Regions from separate parts of the Lysobacter xanthus genome, predicted to be linked through region 2. Evidence: predicted binding sites of a transcription regulator. Region 2 holds the regulator's gene; the other holds the start of a gene.
What was found. The regulator FliA, encoded in region 2, starts transcription of late flagellar genes. The targets are predictions, from matches to a motif close to TAAAGTTTNNCNNNCNNNGGCCGATAA.
Positions count from the first base shown of each region.

Region 1: the regulator FliA is predicted to act here: its motif matches at 2,480-2,506, upstream of motA (flagellar motor stator protein MotA).

Region 1 covers NZ_BAAGAB020000003.1:58,738-62,650, forward strand. The annotation lists gene ACY35P_RS02225 (TonB-dependent receptor plug domain-containing protein) at 1-1,734, shown strand, start outside; gene ACY35P_RS02230 (BON domain-containing protein) at 1,798-2,379, opposite strand; gene motA (flagellar motor stator protein MotA) at 2,546-3,406, shown strand; gene motB (flagellar motor protein MotB) at 3,410-3,913, shown strand, end outside.
Region 2 covers NZ_BAAGAB020000058.1:10,024-13,936, forward strand. The annotation lists gene ACY35P_RS12305 (AAA family ATPase) at 1-1,022, shown strand, start outside; gene ACY35P_RS12310 (MinD/ParA family protein) at 1,009-1,881, shown strand; gene ACY35P_RS12315 (RNA polymerase sigma factor FliA) at 1,878-2,657, shown strand; gene ACY35P_RS12320 (chemotaxis response regulator CheY) at 2,879-3,271, shown strand; gene ACY35P_RS12325 (protein phosphatase CheZ) at 3,268-3,879, shown strand; gene ACY35P_RS12330 (chemotaxis protein CheA) at 3,898-3,913, shown strand, end outside.

The sequences.
Region 1 (3,913 bases), on a different contig from region 2:
GTGACCGGCGAATGGCAGGACCGCGGCCGCTCCAACCGCGCGACGGACGAGAACCCGCTGCGCATCATCGGCGACTCGCAGGTGCTCAACCGCACGCTCTACGTCAACGGCGACCAGCCGTTGGGCGAGGCGGCGACGGTCTACTTCACCGCGGGCATGCAGAGCCGCGCCGCGTCCTCCGCGGCGTTCGCGCGGGGCGGCGTCGGCAGCGACGACATCCCGTCGCGCAACTCCGCGGCGATGTACCCGAACGGCTTCGTGCCGTTCATCGACGGCGATCTGCAGGACCGCTTCGGCATCCTCGGCCTGCGCGGCGACATCGGCCTGTGGCATTGGGACGTCTCGCAGACGCACGGCTACAACGAGCTGCGCTACGACATCAACCACACGCTCAACGCCTCGATCGCCAACGCGAACGCGCTGGGCGGACGCCCGGCGACGAGTGCCACGCGCTTCGACGCCGGCGGCTTCTCGTTCCAGCAGGACACCACCAACCTCGACGTCTCGCGCTTCTTCGACGGCGTGCTGCAGGGCATGAACATCGCGTTCGGCGCCGAGCACCGCCAGGAGCGCTACCGCATCCGCGCGGGCGAACCCGGCTCGTACATCGATGCGGACGGCGCCGGCACCGGCGGCAACGCCGGCAGCCAGGGTTTCCCGGGCTTCCAGCCGGTCGACGTGACCAACCGCACGCGGCAGAGCGACGCGCTCTACGCCGACCTCGAGCTGGACATGACCGACCGCCTGACGACCGACTTCGCGGTGCGTTGGGAGGACTACAGCGACTTCGGCTCGACGTTGAACGGCAAGGTGGCGATGGCCTTCCGCGCCACCGACGCGCTGCTGGTGCGTGGCTCGCTCAACACGGGCTTCCGCGCGCCGTCGCTGCAGCAGAAGTACTTCTCGTCGACGATCACCGACTTCATCAGCGGCCAGCCCGTCGACATCGTGATCGCGCCGAACGACAGCGCGCTCGCCGTCGCGGCGGGCATTCCGTCGCTGAAGGAGGAGACGTCGCGCAGCGGCACGCTCGGCATCACGTGGTCGCCGTCCCGTGCCGTCTCCGTCACCGCGGACGCCTATCGCATCGACATCCAGGACCGCATCATCCTGACCGGCGAGTTCGGCAACGACGATCCGAACATCGGCGCGATCCTCGCCGCGCGCGACATCGGCGTGGCGCGCTTCTTCGTCAACGCGGTGGACACCCGCACCACCGGCCTCGACCTCACCGCCGCGTGGAACGGACATGCGCTGCTGGGCGGTACGCTTGATACGTTCTTCGCGGCGAACTTCAACCGCACCGAGGTGACGAAGGTCAATGCACCGGCCTCGCTGGCCGGGCGCGAGGACGCGCTGCTGCCCGAGCGCGATCGCCTCTTCGTCGAAAACGGCTCGCCGCGCCGCAAGGCCGTGCTGGGCTTTGACTGGACCGGCGGCCCGTGGAACGCGAACCTGAAGATCATCCACTTCGGTCCGCAGGAACTCGGGACGTTCTCCGGCACGGAGGCGGGCGTTCCGAACCAGCGCTATGCGGCGAAGACGTCGGCCGACGTCAGCGGCACGTACAGCTTCACGCCGAAGGCCAAGCTCACGCTGGGCGTCACGAACGCGTTCGACGTCTTCCCGAGCCGCCAGGATCCGAACGAGACCGACAACGGCCACATCTTCGAAAGCGTGCAGTTCGGCCTCAGCGGCCGGGCGTACTTCGCGAGGCTGTGGATGGGCTTCTGATCCGCCGCATCCGCACGACAGAACGCCCGCAGCGATGCGGGCGTTCCTGTTTGTAGGTCGGTGTCAGCCCACGCGGTCGTCGCGGGCCTGCCAGTCCTCGTTCGGCGGCGAGCTCGAGAAGCCGCTGCCGGGCTGGTTCAGGCCGCTGCGCACGGCGCCGCCCGGGCCGATCGACGCGGTGCCGTCGTCGACGCGAATCCGGTTCTCGACGTCCACGACGCCGCGCACGGACTCGGCGATGTCCTCCGCGCGATGCTTCATCCAGCGCTCGGGAACATTGCCCGTGAGCAGGACGCGGCCGTCCTCGGAGCGCAGCAGGATCTCGCTCGCGTCGAGCAGATCGTCGTCGGTGAAGCGCTCGTTGAGCTCCTCGGTGATCAGCGAGTCCGAGCGCGTGGCGTTCTTCGGCCCACGACGCTTCTGGCCATGCATCGCGCGTTGGGTCGAGAGGTCGAGCGCGCGCGACTCGTCGGCGCGCAGGTCCTGCCCGTAGCGCGGCTCCTGCGGGCCGCCGATTGCGGGCGGGCCAAAGGAATCGTCGCGGGGCGAGCGGCCGCCGCCGTGGTCGGTGACCGACGGCATGTCCTCGTAGAGGCGCGCGCCGGCGTCGCGGTTCGGGCCGTGGTGCGGGGTCTCGCGGTTCATGTCGGGCTCCTGCGGATCGAAGCCCCGATGCTCGGACCCCGGCCGTGACCGGCACGCCAACGCGGACGACTCGCCAACGGCCGCTTGGCGCCGCGCGAACTCAAGTCCGGGGCCCGGCCGCCGTTAGTTCGGGTGACCTGTCCCCCGCAGCGCTGGAGCCACAAGGATGTACCTGATCATCGGAGCCGTCGTCGTCATCGGCAGCGTGCTCGGTGGCTTCATGATGGTCGGCGGCAAAATCCTTGCACTGTGGCACCTCAACGAGATCATCGTGATCGTCGGGTCGGCGGTCGGCTCGTGGCTGATCGCAACGCCCATCAAGGTCATCAAGGCCTCGCTCGCCGGCGTCAAGGGCGTGATGAAGGGGCCCAAGTACACGCGCGGCGACTACGTCGACCTGCTCAAGCTCATCTACGAGCTGCTGGTGAAGATGCGCCGCGAAGGCATGATGGCCATCGAGGCGCACATCGAGCAGCCGAACGAGAGCTCGATCTTCCAGAAGTATCCGAAGGTGCTCGCCGACCACCACATGGTGGACTTCATCACGGACTGCCTGCGCCTCATCGTCGGCGGCAACATGGCCCCGCACGAGCTCGAGTCGCTGCTGGAGTACGAGCTGGAGACGCACCACCACGAGGCGCTGGAGCCGGCGCATTCGATGCAGAAGGTGGGCGACGCGCTTCCGGGCTTCGGCATCGTCGCCGCCGTGCTCGGCATCATCAACACGATGTCGATCGTCGGCAGCGCGGCGCCGTCGGAGATCGGCGAGAAGGTGGCCTCGGCGCTCGTCGGTACGTTCCTCGGCATCCTGATCTCGTACGGCTTCGTCGGCCCGATCGCGAGCGCGATGGAAAACCGCGCACACGAGGACGGCAAGGCGTTCGAGGTGGTGAAGATGGCGCTGATCGCCTCGCTGCGCGGCTACGCGCCGAGCGTGGCGATCGAATTCGCGCGCAAGCTGCTGTTCTCCGACATCCGGCCGTCGTTCCAGGACCTCGAAGCGGATCTCAAGTCCGCGAAGGGCTGATCGATGGCCGCGCAGCAGCCCGCGCCGATCATCCTCATCAAGCGCCGCAAGAAGGGCGGCGGCGGGCATCACGGCGGCTCGTGGAAGGTCGCGTACGCGGACTTCGTGACCGCGATGATGGCGTTCTTCATGGTGATGTGGCTCGCCGCCACGATGCCGCAGGAGAAGCTCGGCGGCATCGCCGACTACTTCAAGAACCCGAGCGCCGTGCAGGGCCGTACGAGCACGGCGGTGCAGGGCAAGATGGGGCCCGGCGGCGCTGGCGACACGCCGATCAAGATGTTCTCGCAGTTGCGCAATCCGCCGGGCGCGGGCGATGCCAGGATCCCGGGCCTCGGCAACGGCAAGACCGCGGACGACGATGCCGTGCGCAAGGCGCTCGAGAAGGCCGACAAGGAAAAGCTCGAGATCCTGCGCAAGCTGCTGGAGAAGGCGATCGGCCAGAGCCAGGCGCTCAAGCCGTTCAAGGACCAGCTGCTGATCGACATCACGCCCGAAGGCCTGCGC
Region 2 (3,913 bases):
ACCCGCTCGCCGAGATGGCCGCGGTGCAGGCACCCGCTCCGGCGATCGCACTGCCCGCGCCGGTGCTCACCGTCGCCGCGCCGCCGACGCTGCAGCTCGTCGTCAACCAGTCCGAGGACCCGACCATCGTCGCGATGCGCAACGAGCTCAGCTCGATGCGCCAGATGATCGAGCGCCAGATGGGCCAGTTCGGCCTGGAGCGCCTGCGCGGTTCGCCGGCGCGCGCGTTCGCCTTCGAGACCCTGCAGGCCTACGGTTGCGACGACGCGATCGCGCAGCAGATCGCCCAGCGCATCGATCCCAAGCTCGAGCCGTCGAAGGTCAAGGCGCCGCTGCTCGCCGAACTGGCGCGCATGCTCACCATCGCGCGCTCGGAACCGCTGGAAGACGGCGGCGTGTTCGCGCTGATCGGCCCGACCGGCGCCGGCAAGACGACGACGCTCGCCAAGCTCGCGGCCCGCTTCGCGCAGCGTCACCGCGCCCGCGACGTCGCGCTCGTCACCACCGACGTCGAGCGTCCCGGCGCCCGCGAGCAGCTGCATGCGCTCGGCCGCAAGCTGGGCATCACGGTGTGCGAGGCCGACGGCCCCGAAGGCCTCACCGACGCGCTCGACCAGCTCGTCGACTACCCGCTCGTGCTCGTCGACACCGCCGGCTACGCCGCGCGCGACAAGGCGCTGCTCGGCCAGGTCACCTGGCTGCGCGCCACGCGCAACCTGCGTTCGCTGCTCGTTCTGCCGGCCAACCTGCAGCCGCAGGACATGGCCGAGGCCGTTCGCCGCTACCGCATGGCGCAGCCGGAAGCCGTCGTGCTCACCAAGCTCGACGAGACCGGCCGCCTCGGCAGCGCGATCTCCGTCGCGATCAAGCATGGCCTGCCCCTTGCATACACCACGGCAGGCCAGCAGGTGCCCGCCGACCTCGAGGCCGCGGACGCGTCCCGCCTCGTGCTCCAGATCGAAAAACTCCGTCGCGCCGCCGACAACCCGCTCGCCACCGAGGAACGCCATGTCGTCGCCTAACCCCATCGCTTCCACCGCGCACGTCGCTGCGAACGAGCCGGGCCCGGTGCGCGTCATCGCCGTCGCCAGCGGCAAGGGCGGCGTCGGCAAGACCTCGGTGAGCGTCAACCTCTCGATGGCGCTGCAGAACGCCGGCCAGCGCGTGCTGCTGCTCGACACCGACCTCGGCCTCGCCAACGTCGACGTGATGCTCGGCCTCTCGCCGCGCTTCACCCTCGCCGACGTCTTCGCCGGCCGCTGCGAGCTCGCCGACACGCTGCTCGAAGGCCCGAACGGCCTGCTGGTGGTGCCCGCCGCGAGCGGCAAGCGCCACATGACCGAACTAACCCCGGCGCAGCACGTCGGCCTCGTGCACGCCTTCAGCCAGCTCGAGATGCCGATCGACGTGATGGTCATCGACAACGCCGCCGGCATCTCCGACAGCGTGCTGACCTTCTGCCAGGCCGCGCAGGACGTGATCGTGGTGGTCTGCGACGAACCCGCGTCAGTCACCGACGCCTATGCGCTGATCAAGGTGCTCACCCGCGAGCGCGGCGTGACCCGCGTGCAGGTGCTCGCCAACCAGGTCGGTCATCCGAGCGAGGGCCGCCAGCTGTTCGAGAAGCTCGAGCGGGTGACGTCGAAGTTCCTCGACGTCACGCTCAACTACCTCGGCGCGATCCCGCGCGACGAATGGCTGCGCCGCGCGATCCAACGCCAGGAAGCGGTGGTCGACGCCTTCCCGGCCGCGCCCGCCTCGATGGCCTTCCGCGAGATCGCCAAGCGCGCGGAGAAGTGGCAGACGCCGGCGGGCCCGCGCGGCCACGTCGAATTCTTCATGGAACGCCTGATCCCGACGGCGCGGAGCGCGACCGCATGAACATGACCGCGACGGCCGTCAAGGCCAATGTCTACAAGCAGACGCGCACCGCCAGCGCCGACTTCGATGCCAATGCCGTCGTCGTCAAGCACGGCGAGCTCGTGCGCCGCATCGCCCACCACCTCGCCGCGCGGCTGCCCGCGAGCGTGGAGGTGGACGACCTGATCCAGGCCGGCATGCTCGGCCTGATCGAGGCGGCGAAGAACTTCCAGGCCGACCAGGGCGCGGCGTTCGAGACGTATGCCTCGATCCGCATCCGCGGCGCGATGATCGACGAGATCCGGCGCGGCGACTGGGTGCCGCGCAGCGTGCACCGCCGCTACCGCGACGTGGTCGCCGCGACGCGCCAGGTCGAGCAGGCCAACGGCCGCGCGGCGAACTCGGCGGAGATCGCCAGCGTGCTCGGCGTCTCGCTCGAGGACTACCACCACATGCTCGAGGACGCCTCGCGCGGCCAGCTGCTCTCGCTCGACGAGCAGATGGACGACTTCGACGGCGAACCGCGACTGGCCGCGAGCTGCAACGTCACGCCCGCGCGCGAACTCGAACACACGGTCTTCCGGCAGGCGCTCGGCGAGGCGATCGGCAACCTGCCCGAGCGCGAGCAGCTGGTGCTGTCGCTGTACTACGAGCAGGAGATGAATCTGCGCGAGATCGGCGCGGTGCTCGGCATCAGCGAATCGCGCGTCTGCCAGATCCACGGCCAGGCCGTGCTGCGCCTGCGCGGCCGGCTGGGCGACTGGCGGGAAACCGCCGTGGAGCATGTCGAGGTGTAAGCCCGCGGCGGCCGGTCGTGGTGCCGGGTGCGTCGCGGCGGCCGGTGTGGAGGGCTGTTCCGTGCCGCGCTGCACGCAACGGCCGCGCCCAAGCGGCCGACATGCCCGTTTCCTCCCGCGTTGCGACGCGTCGCGGACATTCGCCGACCCATTCGTCCGCGCCGCCTCAAGAACCCCCTTTCCCCGCCGTTAGTCGGTCAAGGACCGCCCGGAACCCGTCCATGGACAAGAACATCAAGATCCTCATCGTCGACGACTTCTCGACGATGCGCCGCATCGTCAAGAACCTGCTCAACGACCTCGGCTTCTTCGACACCACCGAGGCCGAGGATGGCAACAGCGCGCTCGTGGAGCTGCGCAAGGCCAAGTTCGACCTCGTCATCACCGACTGGAACATGCCGGGCATGCCGGGCATCGACCTGCTCAAGGCGATCCGCGCCGACGACGTGCTCAAGACGATCCCCGTGCTGATGGTGACCGCCGAGTCCAAGCGCGAGCAGATCATCGAGGCCGCGCAGGCGGGCGTGAACGGCTACGTCATCAAGCCCTTCACCGCCGGCACGCTCGGCGACAAGCTCGGCAAGATCTTCGAGCGCATCGGGGCCGCCGCATGAGCGCCGCGCCGGGCATCGGCGAGCCCGAACGCAGCGCGGTGATCGCCAAGCTGCAGGCGGCGCTGTGGGCGCTCGAGCACGACGATCACGACGCCTGGCGCGCCAACGTCGACGAACTCATCCAGTGGCGCACGCAGCCGCTGGTGCAGGGCTTCGTGCGCCTCGCGCGCGAGCTCACCGCCGCGCTCGGCGACGGCAGCGGCAGTGCGGCATCCCTGCCGGAAGCCTGCTCGCGCCTCGAGCACGTCGTGCAGCTGACCGAATCCTCGAGCATGCGCACGCTCGACCTGATCGACGAATGCGGCCGCCTGCTCGCGCAGCTTCCGCCGCCGCAGGACGAGGCGCAGCGCGAGGCCGTCGCCGGCCTGCGCGCACGGTTCTCCGAGATGTCGCTGGCGCAGGGCTACCAGGACCTCACCGGGCAGATCATCGTCCGCGTGGTCGAACTGGTGCGCGCGGTGCATGCCGGGCTGGGCGACATCGTCGGCCCGTCCGAGCCGCTGCAGCTCCACAACAACCGCGGCCACGGCCCGGCGGTGGCCGGCGTCGACGCCGCCCCGGCGACGCAGGACAACGCCGACGAGCTGCTGTCCGCGCTCGGGCTCTGATCGACGGACGACGACGGCATGAGCGGTAGCGACG